DNA from 3 places in the Streptomyces sp. NPDC037401 genome. Region 3 is predicted to be linked to each of the others. Evidence: predicted binding sites of a transcription regulator. Region 3 holds the regulator's gene; each other region holds the start of a gene.
What was found. Region 3 encodes HrcA, which represses chaperone genes, less so after heat shock. Its sites were predicted from a motif close to TTNGCACTCNGNNNNNCNGAGTGCNAA; they were not measured.
Positions count from the first base shown of each region.

Region 1: the regulator HrcA is predicted to act here: its motif matches at 1,289-1,315, upstream of groL (chaperonin GroEL).
Region 2: the regulator HrcA is predicted to act here: its motif matches at 1,839-1,865, upstream of groES (co-chaperone GroES).

Region 1 covers NZ_JBVJWO010000038.1:52,435-55,706, reverse strand. Annotated here, with positions in the region: gene thrC (threonine synthase) at 1-245, shown strand, start outside; gene ACZ7H1_RS31120 (MoaD/ThiS family protein) at 278-556, shown strand; gene ACZ7H1_RS31115 (cold-shock protein) at 966-1,169, shown strand; gene groL (chaperonin GroEL) at 1,479-3,104, shown strand; gene ACZ7H1_RS31105 (hypothetical protein) at 3,193-3,272, opposite strand, start outside.
Region 2 covers NZ_JBVJWO010000005.1:249,600-252,871, forward strand. Annotated here, with positions in the region: gene ACZ7H1_RS06890 (polysaccharide deacetylase family protein) at 1-189, shown strand, start outside; gene ACZ7H1_RS06895 (FtsW/RodA/SpoVE family cell cycle protein) at 214-1,641, opposite strand; gene groES (co-chaperone GroES) at 2,012-2,320, shown strand; gene groL (chaperonin GroEL) at 2,446-3,272, shown strand, end outside.
Region 3 covers NZ_JBVJWO010000007.1:144,933-148,204, forward strand. Annotated here, with positions in the region: gene dnaJ (molecular chaperone DnaJ) at 1-590, opposite strand, end outside; gene hrcA (heat-inducible transcriptional repressor HrcA) at 591-1,607, opposite strand; gene ACZ7H1_RS09010 (MBL fold metallo-hydrolase) at 1,770-2,495, shown strand; gene ACZ7H1_RS09015 (DUF3097 domain-containing protein) at 2,524-3,272, shown strand, end outside.

The DNA of each region.
Region 1 (3,272 bases), on a different contig from region 3:
AGCAGGTCGTGGACGCGATCCGGCTGCTCGCCCGGACCGAGGGCATCTTCGCCGAGACTGCGGGCGGCGTGACCGTCGGCGTCACGAAGAAGCTGATCGACAACGGTCTGCTCGACCCCACGCTGACCACGGTCGTCCTCAACACCGGTGACGGCCTCAAGACCCTGGAAGCGGTGTCCGGCACCGGCCAGACCACGACCATCCGCCCGAGCCTGGACGCGTTCCGCGCCGCCGGCCTGGCCTGACCATCCCCCCGCACCCGGAAGGCAGTAGAGCCATGAGCGTCAACGTCCGCATCCCCACCATCCTGCGCACCTACACGGGCGGCCAGGCCGAGGTGCCCGCCGAGGGCGCGACCCTGGCCGAGGTCATCGCCTCGCTGGAGTCGAACCACCCGGGCATCGCCGCGCGCGTCCTGGACGACCAGGGCAAGCTGCGTCGCTTCGTCAACGTGTACGTGAACGACGACGACGTCCGCTTCGAGGGCGGTCTGGAAGCGGTGACGCCCGACGGCGCCGGCGTGTCGATCATCCCGGCCGTCGCGGGCGGCTGCTGACCGCGGTGCGGACCGGCCTTTAGGGCCGGGAGTTCTTCCGAATTGCCCCCTCCGCATAAAGCGGAGGGGGCAATTCTGCTTGGTTGGGCGCGGTAGGGTTGGGGTAGTCCCCTCCGCTGTTTGTGCCTCCGGCATATGAGCGGGTCACCGGATGGGCGACATTGGGCCAAAGTGCGTGCACGGTATGGGGCTTGGGGCGGGATTTGCCCCGTCCGAGTTGACCGGGAATCTGCTGAGTTTTCGCAGGATGTCGACGTATCCGCGTGTCCTGAATTCTCGTCGGAATGACCTGTTGCAGACAGCGTCGGTCCGGATACATTCAGCCGCGGTCGAAGCGTTCCGGCGCAAGTTCTGACCCGGGACCGCGAAGTGCGGTCCTGCGCAAGGGCCAGTAACAGGGGAGTTAGGCATGGCTCAGGGCACCGTCAAGTGGTTCAACGCGGAGAAGGGCTACGGCTTCATCGCGGTCGACGGTGGTGCGGACGTGTTCGTCCACTACAGCGCGATCCAGATGGACGGCTACCGCACCCTTGAAGAAGGTCAGCGAGTCGAGTTCGAGATCTCGCAGGGCCAGAAGGGTCCGCAGGCGGACATGGTCAAGCTCGCCGGCTGAGCACGGCGCGATCGGCCACCGACGCATCACGCACGAGGGGCCCGCATCCCACAGGGATGCGGGCCCCTCGTGCGTACGGCCGTGCGTACGGACTCCCCGGCTCCGAGTCGTGAGAGGCGCTTGCACTCGAGGGGGTCGAGTGCTAATCATTGGCGTTAGCACTCTCCGGGTGAGAGTGACAAAAACGAGGACCGAGTCGGTGAGGTCCGCGGGTCCGGCGGGAAGGAACCGCCGGGTACGCAGGCCGTCCGTCGCGGGCGCCAGGCGCGGTCCGGAGCAATCCACCCCAGTCCGGGAGGACCACTTCACATGGCCAAGATCATCGCGTTCGACGAGGAGGCCCGGCGCGGTCTCGAGCGCGGCATGAACCAGCTCGCCGACGCCGTCAAGGTCACCCTTGGTCCCAAGGGTCGCAACGTCGTCCTTGAGAAGAAGTGGGGCGCCCCCACGATCACCAACGATGGTGTTTCCATCGCCAAGGAGATCGAGCTGGAGGACCCGTACGAGAAGATCGGCGCCGAGCTGGTCAAGGAAGTCGCCAAGAAGACGGACGACGTCGCCGGCGACGGTACGACCACCGCCACCGTTCTCGCCCAGGCGCTCGTCCGCGAGGGTCTGCGCAACGTCGCCGCGGGTGCCAACCCGATGGCCCTCAAGCGCGGCATCGAGAAGGCCGTCGAGGCCGTCTCCGGCGCCCTGCTCGAGCAGGCGAAGGATGTCGAGACCAAGGAGCAGATCGCTTCCACGGCCTCCATCTCCGCCGCCGACACCCAGATCGGCGAGCTCATCGCCGAGGCGATGGACAAGGTCGGCAAGGAAGGCGTCATCACCGTCGAGGAGTCCCAGACCTTCGGTCTGGAGCTGGAGCTCACCGAGGGCATGCGCTTCGACAAGGGCTACATCTCGGCGTACTTCGCCACCGACATGGAGCGTATGGAGGCCTCGCTGGAGGACCCGTACATCCTCATCGTCAACTCCAAGGTCAGCAACGTGAAGGACCTCCTTCCGCTGCTGGAGAAGGTCATGCAGTCCGGCAAGCCGCTGCTGATCATCGCCGAGGACGTCGAGGGCGAGGCCCTGTCGACCCTGGTCGTCAACAAGATCCGCGGCACCTTCAAGTCCGTCGCCGTCAAGGCTCCGGGCTTCGGTGACCGCCGCAAGGCCATGCTCGGCGACATCGCCATCCTCACCGGTGGCACGGTCATCTCCGAGGAGGTCGGCCTCAAGCTCGACAACGCCGGCCTGGACCTGCTCGGCCGCGCCCGCAAGGTCGTCATCACCAAGGACGAGACCACGATCGTCGACGGTGCCGGTGACAGCGACCAGGTTGCCGGTCGCGTGAACCAGATCCGCGCCGAGATCGAGAACTCCGACTCGGACTACGACCGCGAGAAGCTCCAGGAGCGCCTGGCGAAGCTCGCGGGCGGCGTGGCGGTCATCAAGGCCGGTGCCGCGACCGAGGTCGAGCTCAAGGAGCGCAAGCACCGCATCGAGGACGCCGTTCGCAACGCGAAGGCGGCCGTCGAGGAGGGCATCGTCGCCGGCGGTGGCGTGGCCCTGCTCCAGGCTTCCTCGGTCTTCGAGAAGCTCGAGGCGGACCTGACGGGCGACGAGGCCACCGGTGCCAACATCGTCAAGCTGGCGCTCGAGGCCCCGCTGAAGCAGATCGCGGTCAACGCCGGCCTCGAGGGCGGCGTCGTGGCGGAGAAGGTCCGCAACCTGCCCGTCGGCCACGGCCTGAACGCCGCGACCAACGAGTACGTCGACCTCATCGCCGAGGGCATCATCGACCCGGCGAAGGTCACGCGCTCCGCGCTGCAGAACGCCGCGTCGATCGCCGCGCTGTTCCTGACCACCGAGGCCGTCATCGCCGACAAGCCGGAGAAGGCTGCTGCCGCTCCGGGCGGCATGCCGGGCGGTGACATGGACTTCTGATCGACCCCTGGTCGATCGGCTGTTCTCACCGAGGGCGGCACCCCCATCACGGGGGTGCCGCCCTCGGGCGTTTCCCGACCCCCGGGGGTCAGTCCCCCGCGTGGTGGTCGCGCGCCAGTGGGGGCCGTACGCGTTTCCAGAGAACGGCAGCCCCTACGCACAGGGCAG
Region 2 (3,272 bases), on a different contig from region 3:
GCGTCGATGCAGATACACAACCTGCGCTACGCCGAGGGCGACGGCCTGAAGCCGGGGGACATCGTGCTGGCGCACTTCCGCGGGCCCGGCGAGCTCAAGGGCTCGACGATCACCGAGATGACCACCCGGATGCTCAGGAAGATCCAGGAGCAGGGGTACCGGATAGGGCGCCTGGAGGACTACCTGTAGGGCACGGGCCGCCCGGCAGTACCCTCAGGCCACCAGGGCCGGGTCCGGTGAGCGTTCCGGCGACGGGTCCGGGGGGTCCGGCATGTCGGCGTCGGCCTCGCGCTGCCGCTCCGCGCTGTCGCTGATGCGCAGCAGCAGGGCGATCATGATCCAGTTGGCCACCAGTGAGGACCCCCCCTTCGCGAGGAACGGGAGCGCCTTGCCGGTGAGCGGGATCAGGCCCGTGACGCCGCCGGCCACCACGAACACCTGGAGCGCGAGGGCGGAGGCCAGGCCGACCGCGAGCAGCTTGCCGAACGGGTCGCGTGCGCCGAGCGCCATCCGCAGGCCCCGCTGGACCAGCAGCCCGTAGATCAGCAGCACCGCCATGACGCCCGCGAGGCCCAGCTCCTCGCCCACGGTGGTGAGGATGAAGTCCGAGCGCGCCGCGAAGCCGATCTGCTCCGGGTGCCCGAGCCCCAGGCCGGTGCCGGTGATCCCGCCGGTGCCGAAGCTGAACAGCGCCTGCGCCGACTGGTCCGAGACGATGCCCGGCGGCCGCTGCTCCGGCGGCAGGAAGATCGCCATGGGCTCCAGCCAGGCCGCGATGCGCCCCTTGACGTGCGGCTCGGTGGACCCGACCACGAAGGCGCCGGCCGAGGCCATCAGCAGACCGCAGACGATCCAGCTGGTGCGCTCGGTGGCGACGTACAGCATCACCACGAAGACGCCGAAGAAGATCAGCGACGTGCCGAGGTCGCGCTCGAAGACCAGCACCAGCAGCGACACGATCCAGACCGTGACGAGCGGCGCCAGCTGGCGGCCGGGCGGCAGCCGCATCCCGAGGAACCGGCGGCCCGTCAGGGCCAGCGCGTCCCGGTGGATGACCAGGTAGCCCGCGAAGAACACCGAGATCATGATCTTCACGAACTCGCCGGGCTGGAGGGACTGCCCGGCGATGGTGATCCACCGCTTGGCGCCGTACTGGTCGGCGCCGAAGAACGCGGGCGCGATCAGCAGCAGCAGCGCGACGGCCATCGTGAGGTAGATGTACCGCTGGAGGAGCCGGTGGTCCCGCAGGAGCGCCACCACCCCGATGCAGATCGCGACGCCGATGACCGTCCAGAGAAGCTGGCCGGGGGCGTTCGCGGCCGCGCTCTCGAACTTCTCGACGTACGTCTGGTCGAGCCGAGCCAGCAGCACCAGTCCGACGCCGGACAGCAGCAGCGCCAGCGGCAGGATCAGCGGGTCGGCGTACGCCGCGAACCGGCGCACGCCCAGGTGCCCCACCAGTGCGAGCAGCGTCATGCTGATCGTGAAGCCGGTGAGGTTCGACGGGAGTGCGTCGTTCATCGCCAGGCCCACGCTCGCGTGGCCGAACACCGTGATCGCTACGACGAAGGCCAGCAGCAGGGCCTCGGTACGGCGGCGCGCCCCTGCCGGCGTCCGGGGCGTCAGGGTCAGTCCGCGCACGGTTCGCCGCCGTCGGTGGGCCCTGTCTGTTCGGCCGTGAGGCGCTTTGGATTCATATCGGTTAGGACGTTTATGTCCTTGTGGTGGTTCCGGGTTTCGGGCCGGGGAGTGCTGGGCAGGGCCCCGGGGGTGCCGGGCGGGGGAGGGTCCCGCAGTGGCCGATCTCCCGCGGATCGCGCAACGCCAAGCGCACTGAATTGGCACTCCGCTTGACCGAGTGCTAATCGCCGGAATAGTCTCGGGCCTGGCACTCGCCACTGGTGAGTGCCAACACAGCGACGGGCAGGTCCGGCACCCGCGACGACGGATCCACCTGGTCGCCACCTCAGACAGTTAACCCCGTGAGATCTCCGAAGGGGGAGGTCGGATCGTGACGACCGCCAGCTCCAAGGTTGCCATCAAGCCGCTCGAGGACCGCATTGTGGTCCAGCCGCTCGACGCCGAGCAGACCACGGCCTCTGGCCTGGTTATCCCGGACACCGCGAAGGAGAAGCCCCAGGAGGGCGTCGTCCTCGCCGTGGGCCCGGGTCGCTTCGAGGACGGTCAGCGCCTGCCGCTCGACGTCTCCGTCGGCGACATCGTGCTGTACAGCAAGTACGGCGGCACCGAGGTGAAGTACAGCGGCGAGGAGTACCTCGTCCTCTCGGCTCGCGACGTGCTCGCGATCGTCGAGAAGTAAGTCACCCGAGTAATACCGAGCAAGAGTTTTTGCTTTGAGCTGCGCCCCTGGTCACCCCGCTGATTGCCGGGCGGCGAGGGGCGCAGTTCGTTAAGACGAGTTTTCGAGAGGGCTGAACCGCTCCCATGGCGAAGATCCTGAAGTTCGACGAGGACGCCCGTCGCGCCCTCGAGCGCGGCGTCAACAAGCTTGCCGACACGGTCAAGGTGACGATCGGCCCCAAGGGCCGCAACGTCGTCATCGACAAGAAGTTCGGCGCCCCCACCATCACCAACGACGGTGTCACCATCGCCCGCGAGGTCGAGCTGGACGACCCGTACGAGAACCTGGGCGCGCAGCTGGTGAAGGAGGTGGCGACCAAGACCAACGACATCGCGGGTGACGGCACCACCACCGCCACCGTGCTGGCGCAGGCGCTGGTCCGCGAGGGTCTGCGCAACGTCGCCGCCGGCGCGTCCCCGGCCGCCCTGAAGAAGGGCATCGACGCCGCGGTCAAGGCCGTCTCCGACGAGCTCCTCGCGACCGCCCGTCCGATCGAGGACAAGTCCGACATCGCCGCCGTGGCCGCGCTCTCCGCGCAGGACCAGCAGGTCGGCGAGCTCATCGCCGAGGCGATGGACAAGGTCGGCAAGGACGGTGTCATCACCGTCGAGGAGTCCAACACCTTCGGCCTGGAGCTGGAGTTCACCGAGGGCATGGCCTTCGACAAGGGCTACCTCTCGCCGTACATGGTCTCCGACCAGGAGCGTATGGAGGCCGTCCTCGACGACCCGTACATCCTGATCAACCAGGGCAAGATCTCCTCCATCCAGGACCTCCTGCCGCTGCTGGAGAAGGTCATCCAGGCGGGTGGCTCCAAGCCGCTGCTGATCATCGCCGAAGACGTCGAGGGCGAGGCGCTCTCCACCCTCGTCGTCAACAAGATCCGTGGCACCTTCAACGCCGTCGCCGT
Region 3 (3,272 bases):
ACGACGGTGCCGAAGCCCTGGCACTGCGGGCACGGGCGCGAGGTCATGACCTGGCCCAGGAACGAGCGGGTGACTTGGGAGACCTCGCCGCGGCCGCGGCACATGTCACAGGTCTGGGCGGAGGTGCCGGGCGCGGCGCCCTCGCCGGAACAGGTCGTACACACGATCGCGGTGTCGACCTGGAGGTCCTTGGTGGTCCCGAAGGCCGCCTCGTCGAGCTCCAGCTCGAGCCGGATCATCGCGTCCTGGCCGCGGCGGGTGCGCGAGCGCGGACCGCGCTGGGAGGCCTGTCCGAAGAAGGCGTCCATGATGTCCGAGAAGTTACCGAAGCCGCCGGCTCCGAAGCCGCCCGCGCCGCCCCCGCCGCCGGAGGCCGAGAGCGGGTCGCCGCCGAGGTCGTAGACCTGCTTCTTCTGCGGGTCCGACAGCACCTCGTACGCGGCGTTGATCTCCTTGAAACGCTCCTGCGTCTTGGGATCGGGGTTCACGTCCGGGTGCAGCTCGCGCGCGAGCTTCCGGAAGGCCTTCTTGATCTCGTCCTGCGATGCGTCGCGGCGCACGCCGAGTACGGCGTAGTAGTCCGTGGCCACTTACGACTCCGCCAGGATCTGTCCGACGTAACGTGCCACTGCGCGTACCGCTCCCATCGTTCCGGGGTAGTCCATGCGGGTCGGTCCGACCACGCCGAGTTTGGCGACTGCCTCGCCGCCCGAACCGTAGCCGACCGAGACGACGGACGTGGAGTTCAGTCCTTCGTAGGCATTCTCATGCCCGATGCGTACGGTCATGCCCGATTCGTTGGCCTCGCCGAGCAGCCTGAGCAGCACGACGTGCTCCTCCAGGGCCTCCAGCACCGGCCTGATCGTCAGGGGGAAGTCGTGTCCGAAGCGGGTGAGATTGGCGGTACCGCCGATCATCAGCCGCTCCTCGGTCTCCTCGACCAGGGTCTCCAGGAGCGTGGCGAGCACGACCTGGACGGTCGCCCGGTCCTCCGGCTCGAACGACTCCGACAGGTCCTGGACGAGCTGCGGCACGTCCGCGAACCGGCGGCCGACGATCCGGCTGTTGAGCCGGGCCCGCAGGTCGGCGAGGGAGGTCTCGCCGAACGGCGCAGGCGCGTCGACCATCCGCTGCTCGACCCGGCCCGTGTCCGTGATCAGGACGAGCATCAGCCGGGCGGGCGCGAGCGCGAGCAGCTCCACGTGGCGGACCGTGGAACGGGTCAGCGACGGGTACTGCACCACGGCCACCTGCCGGGTCAGCTGCGCGAGCAGCCGCACCGTGCGCCCGACCACGTCGTCGAGGTCGACGGCGCCGTCCAGGAAGTTCTGGATGGCCCGGCGCTCGGGAGTGGACAGCGGCTTGACGCCCGCGAGCTTGTCGACGAAGAGCCGGTAGCCCTTGTCGGTCGGGATGCGTCCGGCGCTGGTGTGCGGCTGGGCGATGTAGCCCTCGTCCTCCAGCACCGCCATGTCGTTGCGCACGGTGGCGGGCGACACGCCGAGCTTGTGGCGCTCGGTGAGCGCCTTGGAGCCGACCGGCTCCTCCGTCCCGACGTAGTCCTGGACGATGGCGCGCAGCACCTCGAGTCTGCGTTCGCTGAGCACCCGCGCACACCTCCAGCTGTGATGCCTGTTCGTTTTCCGCTGCCGTACCGGATCCGGTTCCGACTGGCACTCGGGGCGTACGAGTGCCAGAGATCCCCCGGTCAGTGTACGGCGGGGAGGTACGCCCCTAGCAAGGGCGGCCCGTCAGGGTAGCGTCGCCGCATGGACGTCCGTTGGGAAGAGGCAGGCTGGGAAGGGCTGACCGGTCGCACCGGCCGGCGACGGCTCCCGGTGTGGGACTGCACGGTGGGACTGGTGGTGGGAGACGACTCCGTGCTCCTGATCGACCCGGGATCGTGCGTCCGCGAGGGCGCCGAGATCCGCGCCCAGGCGGAGCGGATGGCGGGTCGGCGCGTGACCCATATCGCATTCACGCACGGACATTTCGACCACGTTCTGGGTGCCGCGGCCTTCTCGGGGGCCGAGGTGTTCGGCGCGGTGGGCCTGGACTCCTCCTTGATGACGGGCCGCGAGCTGCTCCGCGAGAGCGCGGTCCGGCACGGGCTGGCGGCCGAGGAGGCCGCCGAGTCGACGGAGCTGCTGATCCCGCCCCGCCACCTGGTCTCGGGCGAGTGGACGCTGGAGCTGGGCGGCGTGCAGGTGCTGCTGGCGAACGTCGGCCCCGGGCACACCCGGCACGATCTGGCGGTGTTCGTACCGGGCAGCCGCGAGGTGGTGTTCTGCGGCGACCTCGTGGAGGAGTCCGGCGAGCCGCAAGCGGGGCTGGACGCCGTGAAGAGGCAGTGGCCGGCCGCCCTCGACCGGCTGCTCTCGCTGGGCGGCGAGGACGCCGTCTACGTGCCGGGGCACGGTGCGGTGGTGGATGCGACTTTCGTCCGTGCGCAACGCGCCACACTGGCCGAGCGCTTCGGCGTGTCGCCTTCCTGAACCGGCGGCCCTCCTTAGTGTCGTCCGAATGCGCGAGTATTCACCCGACCTGACCCCGCCCTGGAAGCGCAGCGCCGCCCGGCCGGTGCCGCAGGTGCCGGCGGACACCGACCTGGTCGTCGAGGAGGCGGGCACCGGCTTCTGCGGGGCGGTGGTGGCCTGCGAGGGCGGCACCGTGACCCTGGAGGACCGCTTCGGCAAGCGCCGCGTCTTCCCCCTGGAACCGCGGGGCTTCCTGCTGGAGGGCGCGGTGGTGACCCTGGTCCGCCCGTCCCGCGCCCCGGCCGCGCCGCTGCGCACGGCCTCGGGCTCGGTGGCCGTGCCCGGCGCCCGGGCCCGGGTGGCCCGCGCGGGCCGGATCTACGTGGAAGGCCGCCACGACGCGGAACTGGTCGAGCGGGTGTGGGGCGACGACCTGCGCATCGAGGGCGTGGTCGTGGAGTACCTGGAGGGCGTCGACGACCTCCCGAAGATCGTCGCGGAGTTCGCCCCCGGCCCGGACGCGCGCCTGGGCGTGCTGGTCGACCACCTGGTCCCGGGCTCGAAGGAGTCCCGCATCGCGGCCTCGGTGGTGCACCCCGAGGTCCTGGTCGTGGGCCACCCCTACATCGACGTCTGGCAGGCCGTGAAGCCGTCCTCGCTGGGCATCGCCGCCTGGCCGTCCGTCCCCCGCGGCACGGACTGGAAGACGGGCGTCTGCCGGGCCCTGGGCTGGCCGGAGAACACGGGCGCGGCCTGGCAGCACGTCCTGTCCCGCGTCCACACGTACCAGGACCT